DNA from 2 places in the Micromonospora sp. S4605 genome. Region 1 is predicted to be linked to the other one. Evidence: riboswitches for the same ligand, from Rfam matches in the RefSeq annotation. Region 1 holds a riboswitch; the other holds the start of a gene.

Region 1 (6,919 bases):
CGGATGAGCGAGATGTGCTCGCTGGCCACGGTCTGGCCGGCAGTGCTCGGCACGTAGAGCGCGGCGATGCCGAACCCGCCGCCGACGATCGCCTGGCCGAGGAGCTTGCCCTTGGCGGACAGGCCATCGGAGTTGCGCCAGCGCACCTTGAGGAAGTCGTCGAAGAAGCCGACCGCGCCGCAGAAGACGAACAGCCCGAGCAGCACCAGGGCCGTCATGGTCGGCCCCTCCTGCGCGATCTGCCGCTCGGGCAGGGTGGTCAGGGCGATGTGCCCGGCGACGTAGGCGAGGACGGTCGCCACGATGAAGACGACGCCGCCCATCGTGGGCGTGCCCTTCTTGCCCTGGTTGCTGGCGAGCCCGATGGATCGGATCGGCTGGCCGGCCTTGAGTGCGGTGAAGACGCGAATCGCCACCGGCGTGCCGAACAGGGAGATGATGAACGCGACCGCGGCCGCGACGATGACCGCCCTCACGGGCGAACCTCCACGAGATCCGGATTTCTCGCGGCGTCCCCACCAAGCCTCCACGTCAGCGCCTGACGTATCGACCTGAGCTGGCCGTACAGATGGTCCTTGGCGAAATCATCGATCACGAGGCACGAGCTTGCCATCCGACAGCGAGCGCAGCAGCCCTGGACCTCACAGCGCCGTGGCGTTCCGGGAGCAGGGATCGGGCACGTTGCGGGCACGGCCAGCGCCGGAACCGGCAGGAACGATCAAGGCCCCAGCCAGGAAACCTGCCCTGAGCTGGGGCCTCACGGTGGAGCGGGTGACGGGAATCGAACCCGCACTGTCAGCTTGGGAAGCTGATGTTCTGCCATTGAACTACACCCGCAAGCGGCACCACTGTACCTGAGTCACCACGCCGGTGCATCCAGGTACCCCCTCCGCCGTACCGCGCCGTCAGCCCCGGGGCGGCGCGGCGCAAGATCGACACAACATCCGGGACGTTGCGGCCTCCCAGACCCCGCGAGGCAACAACTTCCGGCATGTTGCGCCGACCCAGCCAGGCCGCCGGCCGAGGGACCAGCCGCTGCCAGGAAAAAGTTTCAGTCCGGCAACATATGGTCATTCTCAAATCTGTCGATCGATTGTAACGTCTGGCCCACGTTCTCAGCCACGGCGTGACATACCCCCTGTCGCGCCGCCAGAAAGAGGTGGGCCCATGGGACTTCGTCCCGACCTGCTGACCCGGCGCGCCGCCGGTGTCGCGTCGACGACCCTCGCGCTGCTGCTCAGCACCGCCGCGGTGGGCGTCGTACCGGCCGCTTCGGCCTTCTCCGCCGCACCCGGTGAGGCATGCGTCGAGCCGGCCGACGTCCACGCCGACGCCCGGATCAAGGCGGGCGGCGCGGCCAGGCACGAACCGAACGAGCTGACCCTCGCGGAGACCCGCGAGCGGGAGGCCGACCTGGCCGCCGCGCTGCGCGAGCGGGCGCGCTTCCGCGCCGGCGCCGGGGCGAGCACCCTCGCCGCCACCGTGACGATCCCGGTCGTGGTGCACGTGATCCAGGAGAACAGCACCCGGGCCGGCGGCAACATCCCGGATTCGATGATCACGTCGCAGATCAACGTGCTGAACCAGTCCTACAGCGGCGCGACCGGCGGCGCGGCCACCGCGTTCAGCTTCCAGCTGCAGAAGATCAACCGGGTGACCAACCCGGCGTGGTACCCGATCGTGCAGGGCTCGTCGGCGGAGCGGTCGATGAAGTCCTCGCTGCGGGAGGGCGGCAAGAACACCCTCAACGTGTACCTGGGCGAGCTGAGCAACGACCTGCTCGGCTGGGCGACCTTCCCGCAGCGCAAGCTGAGCAGCATGGACGGCGTGGTCGTGCTGAGCGAGTCGCTGCCGGGCGGCACCGCCGCCAACTACAACCAGGGCGACACCGGCACCCACGAGGTCGGCCACTGGCTGAACCTCTACCACACCTTCCAGGGCGGCTGCTCGGGCCAGGGTGACGGCGTCAGCGACACCCCGGCCGAGGCCTCGCCGGCCTTCCAGTGCCCGACCGGGCGGGACACCTGCACCGCCCCGGGCGCCGACCCGATCACCAACTTCATGGACTACACCTACGACTCGTGCATGTACCAGTTCACCGCCGGCCAGGCGAGCCGGATGCTGACCGCGTGGAACGCGTACCGCGCGGCCTGATCTGACGTACGGCCATCGGTGCCGGCTCCGGTCCACGGAGCCGGCACCGCTGTCGTCGCGGCTCAGGCGGCCTCGCGGCGGCGCAACCGGGGGGCGGGGTCGGCGGCCTGGGCGTCGGCGGGAGCACCCGGATCGAGCCAGACCTGGACGGCGGGGCGGCCGTGACCGTTGCCGGGGCCACCCGCAGCGCCCGCGTCACGGCGGGTCAGCATCGCCACGTCGACGGTGAACTCGAACAGCCGCCAGTCGACGTGCGGAGCGGCCCGGTGGCTGCGGGCCAGCCGGGCGACCCGGGCCGGGTCGGTGACCGGGCGGGCGCGCCCGGCGACGTAGGCCTCGTCGTCGCTCTCCTCCGGCGGGAAGGAGTGCAGCGCGTAGCGCCCGTCGCGTTCCAGGTCACGCCGTTTCGGCAAGTCGACCACGAAGCAGAACAGCCCCTCGTCGGTGATCACCGGGGAGACCGGGTGCACCCGGGGCCCGCCGTCGGCGCGGACCGTGGCCAGGTAGCCGAAGCCCGGCCCGTACTGCTGCATGAGAAGGCGGATCCCGTCGGCGAGTCGGGGCTCGTCAGCGGCGAATTCGGACCAGGAAGCCATGTGGACAGTCTATCGAACAGGTGTACGAACACCTAGTCCGACACGCAGGTCACCCGGGCGGCTTCGCTATGGTGTTCCGATGCTGCTCTCCGACCGCGACCTGGTCTCCGAGATCAAGGCGGGCACCCTGGCGCTGGAGCCGTTCGAGCCCACGCTGGTGCAGCCGTCCAGCATCGACGTACGCCTGGACAAGCTGTTCCGGGTCTTCAACAACCACCTCTACACGCACATCGACCCGGCGCAGCAGCAGGACGAGCTGACCTCGGTGGTCGAGGTGCCCGACGGCGAGCCGTTCGTGCTGCACCCGGGCGAGTTCGTGCTCGCCTCCACGCTCGAGGTGATCTCGCTCGGCGACCAACTCGCCGGCCGGCTGGAGGGCAAGTCGAGCCTGGGCCGGCTGGGCCTGCTCACCCACTCCACCGCCGGCTTCATCGACCCGGGCTTCTCCGGCCACGTGACGCTGGAGCTCTCCAACGTGGCGAACCTGCCGATCACCCTCTGGCCGGGCATGAAGATCGGTCAGCTCTGCATCTTCCGGCTCTCCTCCCCTGCCGAGCACCCGTACGGCTCGGCCGTCTACGGCTCCCGCTACCAGGGGCAGCGCGGCCCGACACCGAGCCGCTCCTGGCAGCAGTGGCGCACCTGGCCGACCCGCTGACGCAGGCAGGAAAAGGGCCCGCTCCGACGCCGGAGCGGGCCCTTTCGGCGGTACGCGGTCAGCCCGGCCGGCCGTAGCTGTGGATCGGGCCGTCGTCGACCTTCTTCATCTTGATCGGCACCCCGGCCCGGGAGGCGTGCACCACCCAGCCGCCGCCGACGTACATGCCGACGTGGTGCAGGTCGGAGTAGTAGAAGACCAGGTCACCCGGGCGCAGCTCGCCCCGGCTGACCGTCTTGGTGACCCCGCGCTGCTGCGCCGCGTTGTGCGGCAGCGAGACCCCGGCCTTGGCCCAGGCGGCCAGCATCAGCCCGGAGCAGTCGTACGAGTTCGGGCCCTCGGCGCCCCAGACGTACGGCTTGCCGATCTGGGCGCAGGCGAACTTGACAGCCACCCCGGCCGCGCCGCCCGGATAGCTGGCCGGGCAGGGGGCGGGACGCAGCGGCCCGCCGCCGCCGTTGCCGTACACCTTGATCCGCAGCTTCTGCAGCCGGTCGATCTCGGCGTTGATCTGCTTCTTCTTCGCCGCCAGCTGCGCCTCGGCCTGAGCGAGCTGGGCGACCATCTCGTCCAGCGGCGCCTTCTTGGCGGCCAGTTGGTCGCGCAGGTCGGCGACCTGCCGAACGTCCTGCTGCTGGCGGTCGGCGAACCGGTCGAGCATTTCGAGCTGCCCGACCACCTCGCCCGGCGAGCGACTGCCCAGCAGGGCGTTGATGGTGAGCACGTTCTCGCCCTTGTAGGCGCGGACGGCCAGCGCGCTGACCTTCTCCATCGCCTCGTCGACCTGGGCCTGAAGGGGTTTGATCTGAGCGGCCAGGGCGTCGGCCTGCTTCCGCTTGGCGGCCAGGTCCTGGCGGGTCGCGTTGTGCCGTTCGATGATCGGTTCGAGCTTGTTCCAGTCCTCGTCGATCTGGCGCTCGATCTCGGCGACGGTGGGTTCGGCGTGGGCCGCCGTGGCGCCGCCGGTCAGGACGACGGCGAAGCCGGCCAGGGCGGCGAGTGCGGTGGTGAAGCGGGACCAGCGTGAACGCGGCGCAGCCGTCGCCGGGCCGGCGTACGCCGACCGTGCCGACGGTGGCCGCGGGGCATGGTGTGCCACCGGGCTCCGTACTCCTTCTTCCCAGACCGCCTACCGGGTTAGCTGACGGGTTCGGGCGGGAAGGGGACGCCCTACCGCAGTGGCTGCGGATTCACCCCGGGTTACCTGGTTCCCCGGTTCGCTCGTCGAGCGATTCGGCGGTGTCGGACCGTTACCGCCCGGGTTGGACGGACCTGTTGCCGGGCCGACGAATGACCAGAGTAGAGATGGTCGTTATCAATCCGCAACCCGTGTCGCCGTGACACTCCGTACGCCCCGGCGATCCACGGCTCTCGACGGGACGTGTCGAAGGTTTTCTTCCTCAGGAGTTGATGCATGGAAAGGTATTGACGACAGGCCGGGCCCGGGGTGAAGGTGGCCGCATCGTCCACCCGTCTGACCAGGGGGTCCGATGCAGTTGTCCGCAAGGTCCACAAGGTCCACAGAATCCACGAGATCCACGAGATCGAGGAGCAGGCGCACCCTGCTCGCCGCCGCCGCGGCGCTCGCCCTGGCGGTCACCCCGTTCACCGCCGGTCCGGCCGCCGCCGAGCCCCTCGACCGGCAGCAGCAGTACGCCGCCGCGGCCGCGGAGTTCGGCGTGCCGGAGAGCGTCCTGCTCGCCGTGTCGTACCTCGAATCGCGCTGGGACACCCATCCCGGCAACCCGAGCACCAGTGGCGGCTACGGTCCGATGCACCTCACCGACGCCGCCCACGTCACCGCCCAACCCGCCGGTGGTCACATCGACGAGGGCGAGGACCCGCGCGGTGACGAGGCGCGGCCGCTGACCGTCGCCGCGCCCGCCGCCACCGAGTTGGCGCCGGCCGCTCTCGGCGACGCCGCGCTGCAGACCCTCCAGGCCGCTGCCGCGCTCACCGGCGCCAGCGAGGAGGCGCTGCGCGCCGACCCGACCACCAACATCCGCGGCGGAGCGGCGCTGCTCGCCGCGTACCAGCGGGAGCTGGGTGGCCCGGTCGGCGCGGCCAGCGACCCGGCGGCCTGGTACGGCGCAGTGGCCCGCTACTCCGGCGCCGGCGCCGAGGACACCGCGGCCGCCTTCGCCGACGAGGTGTACGGGCAGCTCCGGGAGGGCGCGAGCCGGACGACCGACGACGGGCACCTGGTGACCCTGGCCGCGCGGGAGGTCAACCCGGACACCTCGACGCTGCACCAGCTCGGGCTGCGGCGCGGTGAGCGGCCCGACGGGCTGGAGTGCCCGGTCGGCCTGGGCTGCGAGTGGATCCCGGCACCGTACGAGAAGTACGGCCCGGGCGCCGGCGACTACGGCAACCACGACCTGGGCAACCGGCCGGCCCAGCAGAAGATCGAGTACATCGTCATCCACGACACCGAGGGCTACTTCTGGCCGAGCGTCGGCCTGGTGAAGCGGGCCGACTACGTCGGCTGGCACTACACGCTGCGCTCGGTGGACGGCCACATCGCCCAGCACATCAAGGCCAAGGACGTCGGCTGGCACGCCGGCAACTGGTACGTCAACGCCAAGTCCATCGGCCTGGAGCACGAGGGCTTCGCCGGCCACGGCACCTGGTACACCGAGGCGATGTACCGCACCTCGGCCAAACTGGTCCGGCACCTGGCACTGCGGTTCAACATCCCACTCGACCGGCACCACATCATCGGGCACGACAACGTCCCGGGCACCGTGCCGTCGACCGTCGCCGGGATGCACTGGGACCCGGGGCCGTACTGGGACTGGTCGCACTACTTCGACCTGCTGAAGGCGCCGTTCCGGACCACCGGCACGGCCCACACCGGGCTGGTGACCATCGACCCCGAGTTCGCCGACAACCAGCCGGCGTTCACCGGCTGCTCGCGGCAGCCCCCGGGGGTGCCGAACCCGCCGCCGCCGGTCACCGACCCCTGCCCGCTGCGCGGCTCGTCGGCGGTGCTGCTGCGCACCGCGCCGAGCCACGACGCGCCGCTCGCCGTGGACCTCGGCGAACACCCGGACGGATCGCCCGGCACCATGTACGTCCCGGACCACAGCGCCCGGGCGTCGGCCGGCCAGACGTACGCGGTGGCCGAGGTGCGCGGTGACTGGACGGCGATCTGGTACCTCGGCCAGAAGGCCTGGTTCCACAACCCGGCGTCGGCGCGTACCGCGAAGTGGGCCACCGGCTTCGTGGTGACGCCGAAGCCCGGCAAGGCCACCATCCCGGTCTACGGGCGGGGCTACCCGGAGCGGGACGCCTACCCGACCGGGGTGCCCTACCAGGCGATCACCCCGTTGCAGTACACGCTCACCGCCGGCCAGCGGTACGCGGTGGGCGGGGTCCTGCCGAGCGAGTACTACCGGGCCGTCACCTTCGACGGGTCGTCCCCGGGCGACTGGACCGTCGTCAGCGGCGACCTGCGCTACGTGCAGGTCCAGTTCGGTCACCGGATCGGCTACGTGAACCTGGACGACGT
Region 2 (6,919 bases), on a different contig from region 1:
GTCGTTGGTCACCAGCACCCGCAGCGTCATCGTTCGGCCGCCCGTTCGGCCAGCTCGTCCGGGGTGGTCCGCTCCTGTGGGCGGCTGCCGGCCGGCACCAGCCGCACCCGGTCGACCAGGCCGGTGACCGAGTCCAGCCGGCCGGTGCCCAGGCCGTGCCGGGTGACGTTCAGCGCGCCGGCCGCCGCCCCGGTACGGATCGCGGTGCGCACGTCGCCGCCCCGGGCCACCACGGCGGCCACCCCGGCGGTCATCGAGTCGCCCGCGCCACGCGGGTCGGCGGCCTGCAGCCGGGGCATCTCCACCTCGAACACCTCGCCGTCGACCAGGGCGAGCGCGGGCTGGTCGGCCCGGCTCACCACCACGTTCTCGGCGCCGCCGGCGTGCAGGTCGTACATCGCCCGGGTGAGCTGCTCCTCGTCCTCGCCGGCGGCCCGCCCGTCGGCGATCAGCTCCTCGTGGCTGACCTTGAGGAAGAACACGCCGCTGTCCAGCACCGCGGCGAGGTGCTCCCCGGACAGGTCGACCACCACCCGGGTGCCGTTGGCGCCGAGGTCGGCCGCGAAGCGCCGGTAGAGCTCGGCCGGCACCAGCGACGGCTGGTTCGGCCCGCTCAGCACGCTCACCGGCGCGCGCAGCCCTTCGCCGAGCGCCAGGTTGTAGAGCTCGTCCAACTCGTGGCGGCTCAACGGCTGCCCGGGCACGTCCACGATCTCCCGGCGGGCACCCTCCCGGCGGTCGTGCACGTAGCCGCCGCTGCCCGACTCGCGGATCACCACCTTGAGGTCCACTCCCTCGCTGACCAGGAGCGGCTCCAGCACCTGGCCGATCTCGCCGCCCAGCGCGGTGCAGAGCACCACGTCAACGCCGAGCGACATGACCATGCGGGCCTGCCAGACGCCCTGCCCGCCCGGGTGCAGGTGCAGCTCCGGCTGGTCGCTCGGCTGGTCCACGGTCACCGTCAGTCGCGGTGTGGGCGCGAAGACCATCACGTGTTCGTTCATCCCCGCTCCGCGCTCCGTCGTCGACACGCCCGGTGATCCCTCATCAGCTGACCGTATCCGGGCGGTGGGCCGCCGTCCGCCGGTCCGGTCCGCGAGCCGCCGGGGCGTTGCCAGGCGTGCCCACGGTGGGCGACGATCGTCCGACCAGTGACGGTGGGGAGACGGTGTGCTCAAGCGGGATTCCTTCAGTTACACCGTCCAGGCCCGCTGCCCGGTGGCGGAGGCGGCGGCGCTGCTCGCGGACCCGACCCGGCAGGCGGAGTTGCACCCGTTGATCGTCCGGGTCCGGCGGGTGCGGACCCGCCCCGGCGCCCGGGCCAGCTACGCGATCACCGACCGGCTGGCCGCCGGGCCGCTGCGCTTTCCGGTCACCTACCGGGCGGACGTGCTGGTCGCCGACGCCGACGAGATCGTCACGGTCGCGCGGCAGTGGCCCGCCACCACGGTGCGCAACCACACCCGGCTGGGGGTCGAACCGGACGGGGTCCGGATCGACGTGGAGATCACGCTGACCGCGCCGGCGCCGCTGTTCGGCTACGCCTTCCGGCAGGCCCGCTCGGCCCACCTGGGGCTGGCCGCCCGGCTCGGCGCGATGCTCGACCGCGGCCCGGCCGACCCGCCGGCCCCCGGCTGAGCCTCCTCGGCCGCGGCCGGGCCCGGTGCCGCACGCTCAGCGGGCCGCCGCCGTGGGCGCGTGCCGCGCGGGCGTGCCGGTGGCCCGCCGCAGCCGGCCCCACGGTTTGTACGTGGAGAGCACGGTCGCCACGATCAGCAGGGTGGTGGAGACCGAGGGGGCGACCACCAGGTCGATCCGGTCCCGCACCGGGAACGCCGCCCCGACCTCCCCGGCGTGCCGCAGCGTTGGGGTGAGCTGGAACAGCACCAGCCCGGTCATCACGGTGGTGAGCAGGAACTTCACCAGCACCCAGCGGTGCCGCAGCAGGCCCCACCTGGTGAGCAGGGCGCTGGCCACGCCGACCAGCCAGACGGTCACGCTCAACGGGGCGAAGAGCACGGTGCCGACCAGCGCGGAGATCGGGTAGACCGCGGCCGGGTCCGCGCCACGCAGTACGGCGACGCCGAGCGCGAGCAGGACGAGGTCGACGCCGAGCCAGCCGAGCGAGGTGACCAGGTGCAGGGTGAGCAGGGCCTTGCGGGCGGGAGGCGAGAGTCGGCTCATACCGGACGATGCTGCCGCCATGGCGGGCGTCGGTCGTCGGGCCGCTGACGACACCCGGCCTACGTCCGGCGGCGTAGCGCCGGGCGTGGCGCCCGCCGCGTCCGGCGTACCCGGTGACCCGCCGCCGGGGACGGGTCACCGGGGCCGGGGTCAGTACACCGACAGGTGCACGTGGTTGGTGTGGTCGCTGGACGGGTCGCCGCCCGCCCCGCTGTACGACTTCCACCCGCTGCTGGGTAGCCAGATCTGCCGGTACCAGATCACGTAGAGCACGGCGAGCCGGTCGGCGTTCCTGATGAAGAAAGCGGCCAGGTTGTTGCCGTACGTCTTGTCCCCGCCGGTGGCGTCCCCGCCGAAGCCGTCCTTCTGTGCCGCGAAGTCGCAGGCCCGGCCCTTCGGGTGCTCACCGGAGCCACCTGAGCGGTAGCAGGAGACGTACCGGGTGAAGCCGGCCGCCTTGGCTTGGTTCAGCGCGTGCAGGGTGCGCGGGGTGATGCAGCCGTTGGCCGGCGTCGGGTCGTTGACGCTGCACGACTCGGACGGCCAGGAGCCGTCGGCGTTGCGTGGGGCCGGCTTGGCCGTCGCGCTGGAGGTGCCCCGGTTGGAGGTGTCGCCGGAGGCCTTCGCGTTGGCCACGGTCAGCGCCCGCTCGGCCTGCTCCTTGCGCTTGGCCATCAGGGTGACCTGCTTGCGCTGCTCGCGGATCTCGCCGTCCAGGGCGAGCTTGGTCCGGTTGGCCTCGTCGCGGGTCTCCTGGAGGTTGCGCAGTGCCCGGTCCTCGTTGGCGGCGACCGCGTCGAGCGCGGCGGCGCGGTCCATGAAGCCCTCCGGGGAACTGCTGTTGAGCAGCGCGGACGCCGTCCCGAGCCGGCCGGCGCGGTACGCCACGCCGGCGATCTCGCCGACCTTGCTGGTGCGCTCGGCCAGCTCGCGCTCGGTGGCCTGGAGCTGGACGCCCAGTTCCTTCTGCCGCTTGACCGACGTGTCCAGCGCCGCCTTCGCGTCCAGGTAGCCCTTGCTGGCCGCCTCGAGCTGGGCGCGCAGGGCGGGGGTGCCGCCCTCGGAGTCCTGGCCGGGTGCGGCGGCCAGCAGGCCGGCGGTGGGCGCGGCGGCGCCGGCCGGTGCGGTGCTGACCGGCGCGATGGCGACGCCGACGGCGAGAGTGGTCACGATCAGTGCCGCCATCCGGGCGGCGGTACGTCGTACAGGTGCCACTACTGGCATGCAGGTGTCCTTCCGTCAGCCGCCGACCGGGTTAGCTGACGGGTTCGGGACGGAAGATCCCTACCGCTGACGCGGATGCACCCCAGGAACATGGTTCCCCGGCTCGCCTTGTCGGGCGATTAGGCGGCGGCCACCGCCGGCACCGGTGCGTGCCGCCTGGCGGAGGCCGGAACAGAGCCTACCGGTGCCACTGTGACCCGTGCAGCGGATGTGACTGAGGGTGTCCGCGTGGTCACTGGAAAATCCGGCATAAGCGCACGATACACACCCAGATTTAAGGTTGTGCTCATTACCACTCAACCGACCCGCAGGCCCCAGGCGCCGCTCCGGGCTCGATCTGCAACGTCGCGTGCTCGATCCGGAAGTCCTCGTGCAGGGCGGTGCGCGCCGCCGCGAGCACCCGGCCGACGTCCGCGCCGGGTGCCATGGTCAGGTGCGCCGAGGCCACCTCCATGCCCGAGGTGAGCGTCCAGACGTGCAGGTCGTGTACGCCGGCCACGCCGGGCACCGCGGCCAGCCGGTCGTGCACGGCGGTGACCTGGAGGTGCTCCGGGGCGGCCTGCACCAGGATGCGCAGCGCGGCCCGCCCGAGCCGCCAGGTGCGGGGCAGGATGAACAGGCCGATGCCGACCGCCACCAGCGGGTCCGCCCACCACCAGTCGGTGACCGCGATCAGCAGCGCCGCCCCGATCACGCCGAGCGAGCCGAGCAGGTCGCCGAGCACCTCCAGGTACGCCCCGCGCACGTTGATGCTCTCCCGGGCGCCGGAGCGCAGCAGCGCGAAGGCGGCCACGTTGGCGAGCAGGCCGAGTACGGCCACCACCAGCATCGGGCCGGCCAGCACCTCAGGCGGGTCGCCGAACCGGCGTACCGCCTCGATCACCACGTAGACGGCGACGCCGGAGAGCAGCACGGCGTTGGCCAGCGCGGCCAGCACCTCCAGCCGGTAGAGCCCGAAGGTGCGCTGCGGGTCGCCGGTCGTCCGCCGGGTGGCGGTGATCGCGGCGAGGGCCATCCCGATGCCGAGCACGTCGGTGAACATGTGCCCGGCGTCGGAGAGCAGGGCCAGCGAGCCGGTGCGGAAGGCGGCCACCGCCTCCACCACCATCAGCGCGGTGAGCAGGCCGAAAGCGGCCCAGAGCCGGCCCCGGTGGTGGTGGGCCGCGTTCACCGCCGACCCGTGGTGGTGGTCATGACCTGCGCCCACGCGAACACCCTCCGCCGCCCGTCCGGACCCGGTCAAATATATGTTCACATCGCTATGTATGCAACTGTCGGGTGGTCGTCACCGGTGCCGGGGCACCGACGGCGCCCGGGCTCAGCCGGTCGGGTCGATGGTGGTCAGCCGCTGGGTGGCCCGGGAGAGCGCCACGTACAGGGTGCGTACCCCGGAGCCCGGGTCGGCGCGGATCTCGCTCGGCCCGACCAGCACCACCCCGTCGTACTCCATGCCCTTGGCCTCCAGGCTGGTCACCACCTGGAGCCGGGGCGCGCCCAGCCCGCCCAGCCAGCCGGCGACCTCGGCCCGGCGCGGCACCGGGGTGATCACGCCGACCGTCCCCTCCACCTCGGCGAGCAGCGCGGAGGCCGCCTCCACCACGGCGGTCTCCAGCTCCGCGGCCGGCACCACCAGCTCGACCGGGTCGACCCCGGTGGAGCGGACCGCGGTGGGCAGCGGCAGGTCGGGATAGAGCCGGCGGATCTCCGCCGCCGCCACCGCGAAGATCTCCGCCGAGTTGCGGTAGTTGGTGGTGAGCGTGAACTGCTGCCGCTTGCGCCGGCCCAGCGCCTGGTCCCGGGCCCGGGTCAGCTCCTCCGGGTCACCGGTCCACGCGGTCTGCGCCGGATCGCCGACCACCGTCCAGGACGCCAACCGGCCCCGCCGGCCGATCATGCGCCACTGCATCGGCGAGACGTCCTGCGACTCGTCGACCACCACGTGGGCGTACTCGCGGTAGTCCTCCGGACGCTGCCGGGCCGCCTCCCGGGCGGCCCGCTGCCGGTCGGCGAAGGTGCTCAGCTCGCGGACCCCGCCGGCCAGCTGGAACGGGTCCCGCTTCGGTCGGGCCGGGCGCACCGGCTTGCCGAGCAGCGCGTCCAGCTCGTCCAGGAGCGCGACGTCGGCGATGGTCAGCCCCGCGCTGTCCAGCGTCCGGTACGCGGACGTGAGCAGCCGGATCTCCGAGCCGGAGAGGATGCCGCCGGCGTACCGGCGCAGCCGCTGCGGGTCGGCCAGCCAGCCGAGCACGTGCCGCGGGTGCAGCCGGGGCCACCACGCCTTGAGGAACTCCCGGAACTCCGGGCGGTCGGCCAGCTCGGCCTCGAAGGCGCGCTGCTCCGGCAGCCGGCCGATGTTCAGCCGGCGGGCCTGTGCCCAGAGCGCGGCGAAGACACCGTCGAAGCCGGCCCGGCGCACCTCGTTGCGGCGGGCACCGCGGGGCAGCGCGCGGTCCCGGATCGCGTCCAGTTCGGCCCGCTCCAGCCGGAGCAGTTCGCCCCGGTAGAGCAGCCGCAGCTCGGCCGGTTGGTCCGGCACCGCGTCCCGGACCGCCCGCTCCAGCACCCGGCGCATCCGCAGCGAGCCCTTCACCGCCGCCACCTCCGGCGGGTCGGTGCGGGTGGCGGTCATGCCGGGGAAGAGGCTGCCGAGCGAGCGCAGGGTGGCGGTGTCCTCGCCCAGCGACGGCAGCACCGAGGCGATGTACTCGACGAAGACCGTGGACGGGCCGACCACCAGGATCCCGCCGCCGGCGTACCGGCTGCGGTCGGAGTAGAGCAGGTACGCGGCGCGGTGCAGGGCCACCGCCGTCTTGCCGGTGCCCGGGCCGCCGGACACGATCGTCACGCCCGAGCCGGGGGAGCGGATCGCCTCGTCCTGCTCCCGCTGGATGGTGGCGACGATGTCGCGCATGCCCCGGCCGGTGGCCTTGGAGAGGGTGGCGAGCAGCGCCCCGTCGCCGACCACCGCCAGGTCGGCGGGCGCGGCGGCCGGATCGAGCAGGTCGTCCTCGATCCGGGTGACCCGCTCGCCGGACGACTGGATCATGCGGCGGCGGACCACGTTCAGCGGCTGCGCCGGGGTGGCCTGGTAGAAGGCGGCGGCCGCCGGGGCCCGCCAGTCGACCACCAGGGTGGCGGCGTTCTCGTCCCGGATGCCGAGCCGACCGACGTGCAGCACCTGGCGGTCGCGCAGGTCGAGCCGGCCGAAGACCAGCCCCTCGTGTTCGGCGTCCAGCACGTGCCGGCGCTGCGCGGCGTGGAAGACCATCGCGTCCCGTTCCACCAGCGCGCCGAAGTTGCCCACCCGGGCGAGCCGGTAGCCCTCCCGCTCGGCGCGGACCGCGGACCGGCGCAGTTCCGCCAGTCGGGCGTACACCCGGTCGAGATGCCGCTGTTCGACGGCGATCTCCTGCTCCAGGGTGGTCTGGTCGGTCAACGCTCGAACTCCTCCGACGGCGGGTGGACGGCCGCGACGGGGCGTGCGGCCGTCCACCCGCCGTCGGAGGAGTTC

What was found. Region 1 has a riboswitch for cyclic di-AMP ahead of DLJ47_RS12910 (C40 family peptidase). Riboswitches for the same ligand answer to the same signal wherever they lie in the genome.
Region 2: linked by a shared signal. The riboswitch ahead of DLJ47_RS02255 (coiled-coil domain-containing protein) and the one ahead of DLJ47_RS12910 (C40 family peptidase) in region 1 are both predicted to bind cyclic di-AMP.

The regions. Positions count from the first base shown of each region.
Region 1 is NZ_QGSW01000172.1:8,781-15,699, reverse strand. Features, by position in the region: gene mraY (phospho-N-acetylmuramoyl-pentapeptide-transferase) at 1-476, opposite strand, end outside; tRNA gene DLJ47_RS12930 (tRNA-Gly) at 764-837, opposite strand; gene DLJ47_RS12925 (zinc metalloprotease) at 1,168-2,154, shown strand; gene DLJ47_RS12920 (pyridoxamine 5'-phosphate oxidase family protein) at 2,217-2,750, opposite strand; gene dcd (dCTP deaminase) at 2,830-3,408, shown strand; gene DLJ47_RS12910 (C40 family peptidase) at 3,467-4,507, opposite strand; cyclic di-AMP (ydaO/yuaA leader) riboswitch at 4,520-4,657, opposite strand; gene DLJ47_RS12905 (N-acetylmuramoyl-L-alanine amidase) at 4,899-6,919, shown strand, end outside.
Region 2 is NZ_QGSW01000048.1:3,609-10,527, forward strand. Features, by position in the region: gene surE (5'/3'-nucleotidase SurE) at 1-30, opposite strand, end outside; gene DLJ47_RS02240 (1-phosphofructokinase family hexose kinase) at 27-1,004, opposite strand; gene DLJ47_RS02245 (hypothetical protein) at 1,171-1,638, shown strand; gene DLJ47_RS02250 (hypothetical protein) at 1,675-2,184, opposite strand; gene DLJ47_RS02255 (coiled-coil domain-containing protein) at 2,335-3,408, opposite strand; cyclic di-AMP (ydaO/yuaA leader) riboswitch at 3,413-3,544, opposite strand; gene DLJ47_RS02260 (cation diffusion facilitator family transporter) at 3,698-4,615, opposite strand; gene DLJ47_RS02265 (HelD family protein) at 4,727-6,844, opposite strand.